Regions from separate parts of the Streptomyces sp. NPDC001492 genome, predicted to be linked through region 1. Evidence: riboswitches for the same ligand, from Rfam matches in the RefSeq annotation. Region 1 holds a riboswitch; the other holds the start of a gene.
What was found. A riboswitch is a leader RNA that binds a small molecule or an ion and turns the genes downstream of it on or off. The one in region 1 is predicted to bind glycine.
Positions count from the first base shown of each region.

Region 1 (4,310 bases):
GAGGCCGGGGACGCGGCCTGGGACGCGGCGTCGGCGCGGCTGGTGGGGGAGAAGCTGCGCGCGGACATACGGGCGGATACGGGGCTGACCGGGTCCGTGGGCCTTGCTGCCTGCAAGATGCTCGCGAAGATCGCCTCCGAGGAGGCCAAGCCGAACGGGCTGGTGCTGGTCGAGCCCGGGACCGAGCGGGCCAAGCTGGGACCGATGTCGGTGCGGATGCTGCCCGGGGTGGGGCCGGCCACGGGGGACCATCTGCGGCGGGCCGGCATCACCACGGTCGCTGAGATCGCCGAGGCCGGTGAGGACGAGCTGGTCCGGCTGCTGGGCAAGGCCCATGGGCACGCGTTGTACGCCATGGCGCTGGCGCAGGACGACCGGCCCGTGGTGGCCGAGCGGGAGGCCAAGTCGGTATCGGTCGAGGACACGTACGACGTGGACATCCACGACCGGGTCAGGGTGGGGCTGGAGGTGCAGCGGCTGGCCGACCGGTGTGTGCGGCGGCTGCGGGGTGCGGGTCTTTCGGGGCGGACCATCGTGCTGAAGGTGCGGCGCTACGACTTCTCGACGCTGACCCGTTCCGAGACGCTGCGCGGGCCCACGGACGATCCGGGGGTGGTGCGGGAGGCTGCCGCCCGGCTGCTGGATTCGGTGGACACCACGGGGGGTGTGCGGCTGCTGGGGGTCGGGGTCAGCGGGCTGGCCGACTACACGCAGGAGGACCTGTTCGCGCAGGCCGCCGGGGAAGGCGTGGAACATGCGGCGGACGAGACGGACGAGGAGCCCGTCGAGGAGCAGCAGGTGGCTGTCGAGCGGCGCTGGCCCGCCGGGCACGATGTGCGGCATGCCGAGTTCGGGCACGGGTGGGTGCAGGGAAGTGGGCTCGGGCGGGTGACCGTGCGCTTCGAGACGCCGGATTCGGGGCCGGGACGGGTCCGGACGTTTCGCACCGACGACCCTGAGCTGGAGCCGGCGGACCCGTTGCCGCTGGTGGCGGCGAGACCCGGGGCCTCCGTGCACGGGGTCGGCGCCTGAGCGGGGGGCGTGCCGGTCCGCGCGGGGGCCCGGCGCGGTGGCAGGAGTGGGCAGGTGCCTGTCGTCTGGATCAGGTCGGCCGCAGGGAACTACGCCTTGCCGCCGCCCCGAGGGGGCATGGGGCCCGCCTGAGCGAAGTCGAGAGCGGGGGAGGGATCGTGCAGCTGCAAGGCGGAGGAGGCCGTGGCGTCAGCCGCTGCTGCGGTGCATGCCGCGGAGCGCCGGTATGCGGGCGGGGTGAGCCCCGGCGCCTCGCCGAGTTCGCGGACGAGGTGTCCGCCGCCTTCGGGCGCCCCGTCCGGCCCGATCTGCCCGCAGGTGACCGACGACGACGTGGCCAGGGATCCTTCCACCATTGCGGCAGCAGGGGTGAGGGCGTGTCAGGGCCGATGGGCAGGCTCTAGGCGTCCGCGTCCTCCGTGCCCGCCAGCTTGCCGAAGTCGTGGTCCGGGAAGGGGGAAGGAGCGGGGATGTCCAGACCGTAGTGGTGGTAGAGCTGGAGCTCCTGTTCGGGGGAGAGGTGGCGGCCGACCCCGAAGTCGGGGGCGTCCTTGATCAGGGACCGGTCGAAGGGGACGTGGAGGGTGCCCTCGATCAGTTCGCTTGGTTCCAGGGGGACGAAGGCGTCCCGGGAGAAAAGGCCGGTGCGTATGGCGGCCCACTCCGGCACACCGGTCGCGTCGTCGAGGTAGACCTCGTCGATGGTGCCCAGCTTGGTGCCGTTGCGGTCGAACGCCTTGCGGCCGATCAGGTTGCGCGGATCGATGTCGGTCTGCACGGGCCCTCCACTTGGTCGCAACTCATCCGTAAGCACTACAAAAGAGCACATTGGTGATGGCGGCCACTCGAAGGATCGGATGTTGTGCTCGCTGGTAGGCTGACAGCGGCTGCTGACACCGTGCGGGAGAGTCCTCCAGACATCATCGGAGGCGCCGAAGGAGCAAATCCTCCCCGGAATCTCTCAGGCTCACGTACCGCGCGGACGAGGTCACTCTGGAAAGCAGGGCGGGTGTCGACAGCTCCCGCTCTCACCGACGGTGAAAGCCGGACGCCCTCGGGTGATCCGGTGAAGCTCTCAGGTTGAGATGACAGAGGGGGAGGCCGTCCGGGTACCCGTGCCGTGGTGCCCCTCGAAGGTCGTGTCTGACCAGGAGGCCTCCGCAATGACCGCCCATCGCATTCCGCTCTCCGAGCTCGAACAGGGAATCCCGTTCGAGCAGCGCCACATAGGGCCCCATCATGAGGCGCGGGCCAAGATGCTCGCACACGTCGGATACGGCTCGCTGGACGAGCTCACCGCCGCCGCGGTGCCGGATGTGATCAAGAACTCGGATGCGCTGGAACTGCCGGGTGCGCGTACCGAGGCCGAGGTGCTGGCCGAGCTGCGCTCGCTCGCCGACCGCAACCAGGTGCTCGACTCCATGATCGGGCTCGGGTACTACGGGACCTTCACCCCGCCCGTCATCCTGCGCAATGTGATGGAGAATCCCGCCTGGTACACGGCCTACACGCCCTACCAGCCCGAGATCTCGCAGGGGCGGCTCGAGGCCCTGCTCAATTTCCAGACCATGGTCGCCGATCTGACCGGGCTGCCCACCTCCGGAGCCTCCCTGCTCGACGAGGGGACGGCTGCCGCCGAGGCGATGGCGCTGTCCCGGCGCATGGGCAGGAACAAGAAGGGCCTGTTCCTGGTCGACGCGGACGTGTTGCCGCAGACCATCGCCGTGATCGAGACCCGCGCCGAGCCGACCGGCGTGGAGGTCGTGGTCGCCGACCTCAGCGACGGCATTCCGGCCGAGGTCGCCGCGCGTGAGATCAACGGCGTGCTCGTCCAGTACCCCGGCGCCTCCGGCGTCGTACGCGACCTCAAGCCGCTCATCGAGCAGGCGCACGAGCTCGGCGCGCTCGTCACCGTCGCCGCCGATCTGCTGGCGCTGACGCTGCTGAAGTCGCCCGGGGAGCTCGGCGCGGACATCGCGGTGGGGACCACACAGCGCTTCGGTGTGCCGATGGGCTTCGGCGGGCCGCACGCGGGTTACATGGCGGTCCACGAGAAGTTCGCACGCAGCCTGCCCGGGCGGCTCGTGGGCGTGTCCGTGGACGCGGACGGGCACAAGGCGTACCGGCTCGCGCTGCAGACCCGTGAGCAGCACATCCGGCGGGAGAAGGCCACCAGCAACATCTGCACGGCCCAGGTGCTGCTCGCCGTCATGGCGGGGATGTACGCCGTGTACCACGGCCCCGAGGGGCTCAAGGCGATCGCGCGGCGCACCCACCGGTACGCCACGATCCTCGCCGCGGGGCTTCGGGCCGGTGGTGTCGAGGTCGTGCACGGCTCCTACTTCGACACGCTCACCGTGCGAGTGCCGGGCCGCGCCGCCGAGGTGGTGGCCGCCGCACGGGAGAACGGCGTCAACCTTCACCTGGCCGACGCCGACCACGTGTCGATCGCCTGCGACGAGACCACCGCGCGAGCCCAACTGGGCGCCGTGTGGTCCGCGTTCGGGGTCGAGGGCGACATCGAGGCGCTGGACGCGACGACCGAGGACTCCCTGCCCGCAGGACTGCTGCGCACCGACGACTACCTTACCCACCCGGTCTTCCAGCAGCACCGCTCCGAGACCGCGATGCTGCGCTACCTGCGCCGGCTCGCCGACCGTGACTACGCGCTCGACCGGGGCATGATCCCGCTGGGCTCCTGCACCATGAAGCTCAACGCGACCACCGAGATGGAGCCGGTCACCTGGCCCGAGTTCGGGCAGCTGCACCCCTTCGCGCCCGCCGAGCAGGCGCAGGGCTACCTCACCCTCATCCGTGAGCTCGAGGAGCGGCTCGCCGAGGTCACCGGGTACGACAAGGTGTCCCTGCAGCCCAACGCCGGATCGCAGGGCGAGCTGGCCGGACTGCTCGCCGTACGCGGATATCACCGGGCCAACGGGGACGAGCAGCGCACCGTGTGCCTGATTCCGTCGTCCGCGCACGGTACGAACGCCGCCAGCGCCGTGATGGCCGGGATGAAGGTGGTCGTCGTGAAGACCGCCGAGGACGGCGAGATCGACGTCGAGGACCTGCGGGCGAAGATCGAGCAGTACCGTGACGAGCTGGCGGTGCTGATGATCACGTACCCCTCGACGCACGGTGTGTTCGAGGAGCATGTCGCCGACATCTGCGCGCAGGTGCACGAGGCCGGCGGGCAGGTGTACGTCGACGGGGCCAACCTCAACGCCCTGGTGGGGCTCGCCAAGCCGGGGCACTTCGGCGGTGACGTCTCGCACCTG
Region 1 covers NZ_JBSFHW010000023.1:9,292-13,601, forward strand. Annotated here, with positions in the region: gene ACWC1K_RS27265 (DNA polymerase IV) at 1-1,032, shown strand, start outside; gene ACWC1K_RS27270 (hypothetical protein) at 1,122-1,388, opposite strand; gene ACWC1K_RS27275 (PRC-barrel domain-containing protein) at 1,433-1,810, opposite strand; glycine riboswitch at 1,924-2,019, shown strand; gene gcvP (aminomethyl-transferring glycine dehydrogenase) at 2,196-4,310, shown strand, end outside.

Region 2 (4,310 bases), on a different contig from region 1:
TCCTTGGCCAGCTTCTCCAGCTCGGCCATGTCGACCAGCCCCGTCGCCGGGTCCACGTGGTAGGCGACCACGTTGAACTGCTTGCCGGAGAAGTTCAGCCGCATCCCGTGGGTGAGGTGGCCGCCGTGTGCCAGGTCCAGGCCCAGGATGGTGTCGCCGGGCTGGGCCAGCGCGAACAGCGCGGCCTGGTTGGCGGAGGCACCCGAGTGCGGCTGCACGTTGGCGTACTCGGCGCCGAACAGCTCCTTGACCCGGTCGATGGCGATCTGCTCGGCGACGTCCACGTGCTCGCAGCCGCCGTAGTAGCGCCGGCCCGGATATCCCTCGGCGTACTTGTTGGTCAGGACCGAGCCCTGGGCCTCCATCACCGCCAGCGGCGCGAAGTTCTCCGAGGCGATCATCTCGAGCGTCGACTGCTGGCGGTGCAGCTCGGCGTCGACCGCGGCGGCGATGTCCGGGTCGAGCTCGTGCAGGGGCGTGTTCAGTACGGACATGCGTCTACGGCTCCTCAGCCGGCGTTCTGGGCGGTGTACTCGTCGGCGGAGAGCAGATCGGCCGGCTCCTCCGTGACGCGGACCTTGAAGAGCCAACCGCCCTCGAAGGGGGCCGAGTTGACCAGGGACGGGTCGTTCACCACGTCCTCGTTGATCTCGGTGACCTCACCGGTGACGGGGGAGTACAGATCGCTGACCGACTTGGTCGACTCCAGCTCGCCGCAGGTCTCGCCCGCGGTCACGGCGGAGCCCACCTCGGGAAGCTGGGCGTAGACGACATCGCCGAGCGCGTTGGCCGCGAACTCCGTGATGCCGACCGTCGAGACACCGTCCTCGGCGGCCGACAGCCACTCGTGCTCCTTGCTGTAACGCAGCTGCTGGGGGTTGCTCATGGCCTGAATTCTCCTGTACGCGGTGGAGTGCTGATGAATCGGGGACTGCTGAAAACGCGTGTGAGCAGCGAAAATGTGCGCGGGGTCACGTCCGGGGACGGCGCCCCCTCGCCCAGTCTCGGTCAGTGTCTACTTCTGGCGCTTGTAGAACGGCAGCGCCACGACCTCGTACGGCTCGTGGCTGCCCCGGATGTCCACGCCGACACCCTCGGTGCCGGGCGCCGCATGCGCCGCGTCGACGTACGCCATCGCGATCGGCTTGCCCAGCGTGGGGGAGGGGGCACCGGAGGTGACCTCACCGATCACCTCGCCGCCCGCGACGACGGCGTACCCGGCGCGCGGGACCCGACGGCCCTCGGCGACCAGGCCGACGAGGACGCGCGGCGGGTTCTCCGCAGCCCTGGCGGCCGCTTCCTGGAGCGCCTCGCGCCCCACGAAGTCGCCCTCCTTCTCGAACTTCACCACCCGGCCGAGCCCGGCGTCGAACGGCGTGAGCGAGGTGGACAGTTCGTGCCCGTACAGCGGCATGCCCGCCTCCAGGCGCAGGGTGTCGCGGCAGGACAGCCCGCAGGGCACCAGCCCGAGGGGCGCTCCCGCCTCGGTCAGCGCCTGCCACAGCTTCTCCGCGTCACCGGGGGCGACGAAGAGCTCGAAGCCGTCCTCGCCGGTGTAGCCGGTGCGGGCGATGAGGGCGGGGACGCCGGCGACGGTGCCGGGCAGGCCGGCGTAGTACTTGAGGCCGTCGAGGTCGGCGTCGGTGAGCGACTTCAGGATGCCGGGGGACTCGGGGCCCTGCACGGCGATCAGCGCGTAGTTGTCCCGGTCGTCGCGCACCTCGGCGTCGAAGCCGGCCGAACGCTCCACCAGCGCGTCCAGCACCACCTGGGCGTTGGAGGCGTTGGCGACGACCATGTATTCGGTCTCGCCGAGCCGGTAGACGATCAGGTCGTCCAGGATGCCGCCGTCGGCCCGGCAGATCATGGTGTAGCGGGCGCGGCCGACGCCGACGGAGGCGATGTTGCCGACCAGGGCGAAGTTCAGGAGCTGGGCGGCCTGCGGGCCGGTGACGGTGATCTCGCCCATGTGGGAGAGGTCGAAGAGCCCGGCCTTCGTGCGTACGGCGAGGTGCTCGTCGCGCTCGGAGCCGTAGCGCAGGGGCATGTCCCAGCCGGCGAAGTCGGTCATCGTCGCACCGAGCGAGCGATGCAGGGCATCGAGCGCGGTGTGACGGGGTGCGGTGCTGCTCATCGGACGGTCGTCTCCCAGGGCGAATGCAGACGGGCGAGGTCGTTCCTCCCCATCTGTCATCGGAACCTGAGAGGTTCGCCATGAAGTCATGGCTTGCACCTTGGGTGGGACCACCGGATCCGGTGGCCCGCTTTTCAGATGTGCCTCGCCCGCGCGGTAACGGGGCCTGAGAGATTCAAGGGAGGGACTTGCTCCTTCGGCGCCCCAGCGACACAGACGTACTGCCGGGGACTCTCCCGCGCGGATTCAAGCGGCCGGTATGCAGTTGGCGCGCACATCATTGCACGCCTCGTCCGTCTGCGGCAGGGCCCCATCTTGTAACTGGGCTGTGGCCGGAACCGAACGGAACCGCGAGAGATCGTGCATTACCTTCTCTTTACATTAGATGGGGAGAACCTTTCCTGACCCCGCAGGGAGGACGATCACGGTGAACAGGACCACGGTGTACGCCACGACTTCGGCCGTCGCGCTGCCCGAGCAGCCCGTGGCGCCGGCCGGGGACGCACGCGGCCCCCACGCTCGGCTGCGCTCGCGCGGGGGGACCCGCACGGCACCCGTGGTCCGCGACCTGCGCGACCGCTCGGGGCACAGCCCGCACGCCCTGCTCTTCGGCCCCCGTGACCTCGTGGTGGTCACCGGCCTGCCCGGCAGCGGCAAGTCCACGCTGATGGAGCGCGCGGTCCGCGGCCTCCGCATCGACTCCCAGGACGCCCGCGACCGCTGGGAGGCCCGCACGCCCCGCTTCCTGCCCTACGGGGTCTACCGCCCCCTCGTCCGCCTCGCCCACTACGCCGGACTGCGCCGCGCCCTGCGCAGCGGCGAAGGGGTCGTGGTGCACGACTGCGGTACGCAGGCCTGGGTGCGCGGCTGGCTGGCGCGCGAGGCCCGCCGCCGCGGCGGCACCCTTCATCTGCTGCTGCTCGACGTCACGCCCGGCACGGCCCTGGACGGCCAGCGCGAGCGCGGCCGCGGCGTCTCGCGCTACGCCTTCCTGCGCCACCGCACGGCAGCGGCCCGGCTGATCCGCGCGGTGGAGCGGGGGGACCTGCCCGAGGGCGTCGGCTCGGCGGTGCTGCTGGACCGGGACGCGGCGGACGTGCTGCGCAGAATCGGTTTCGCGGGCTGACGCACGGACCACCCCCTTTGTCCGCCCCACCCGCTAGCCTTTCCAGCCACAGCAGTGGTTCTCAGCAGGCGGTCGGACACAGATGGACTTCGCAGCGGATCTCCCCGCGGACTTTCCCATGCAGGCGCACCCCCATCCGCACGGCGGATGGCCCGGCAACGAGCTGGAGGAGGTGCTGTCGGCCTCCCTCGGCATACCCTCGGCCGGCGGCCGGATCCTCGAGGTGCTCGGCCGCAGCTTCCTCTGGGTGCCGCTGCCGAACGGCGGTGACCTGAACAGCGGCCCCCTCGACCTGCCCACGCTGGAGATCGAGGGCCAGGCCTTTGTGCCGGTCTTCAGCTCCGAGGAGCAGTTCCGGCAGGTCGTCGGCTCCCACATGGCGTACACGATCGCCCCGGCCGTCGACTTCGCCCGCGGACTGCCCCCGCAGGTCGGTCTCGCCGTGAACCCGGACGGCGTGATCGGCATTCCGCTCCCGCCGGCCGCCGTCGCCGAACTCTGCCGCGTGGGCCGCACCCCGCTGGACGGCCCCGCCTCCGGCGGCCGGGTCAAGCTCTTCGAGCCGGACTGGCAGGACGACCCGATCGACTTCCTCGCCGCGGCCTCCGCCGAGTTCGCCGAGACGGGCGTGGTCGTCACGGCCCGCCGCTGCCTCGCCGCCGTCGAGACGGCGGACCCGGTGATGTTCGTGGGCGTCGAACTCTCCCAGCGGGAGGGTGACATCAGAGCCCTCCCCCTGGAGGCCCTGAGCCGCGCCATCACCAGGATCCCCACCCAGTGGCCGGTCAACCTGGTCCTCCTGGACGTGACGGACGACCCGGTGGCGATGTGGATGCGCGAACAGGTGCGCCCCTTCTACACGAGGGATCACCTGTAAGTGCTGCCAGGGGGAACGGACCACCAAATCCCGAGCTCCCGGGCGCTTAAGCTGTTGGCATACGCGGGGCAACCACCAGAAGGGGCACACACGTGAGCGCCAGCACCACGACCGGGACGGTCGAGAACATGCTGCGCCAGGTGACGCCAGGGCGCTACGACGCCTACGAGGCA
Region 2 covers NZ_JBSFHW010000040.1:94,271-98,580, reverse strand. Annotated here, with positions in the region: gene glyA (serine hydroxymethyltransferase) at 1-494, opposite strand, end outside; gene gcvH (glycine cleavage system protein GcvH) at 509-886, opposite strand; gene gcvT (glycine cleavage system aminomethyltransferase GcvT) at 1,016-2,134, opposite strand; glycine riboswitch at 2,178-2,278, opposite strand; glycine riboswitch at 2,279-2,383, opposite strand; gene ACWC1K_RS37985 (AAA family ATPase) at 2,556-3,260, shown strand; gene ACWC1K_RS37980 (enhanced serine sensitivity protein SseB) at 3,343-4,137, shown strand; gene ACWC1K_RS37975 (enhanced serine sensitivity protein SseB C-terminal domain-containing protein) at 4,230-4,310, shown strand, end outside.
Region 2: it holds a riboswitch for glycine, as region 1 does, so the genes downstream of both, gcvT (glycine cleavage system aminomethyltransferase GcvT) here and gcvP (aminomethyl-transferring glycine dehydrogenase) in region 1, are expected to answer to the same signal.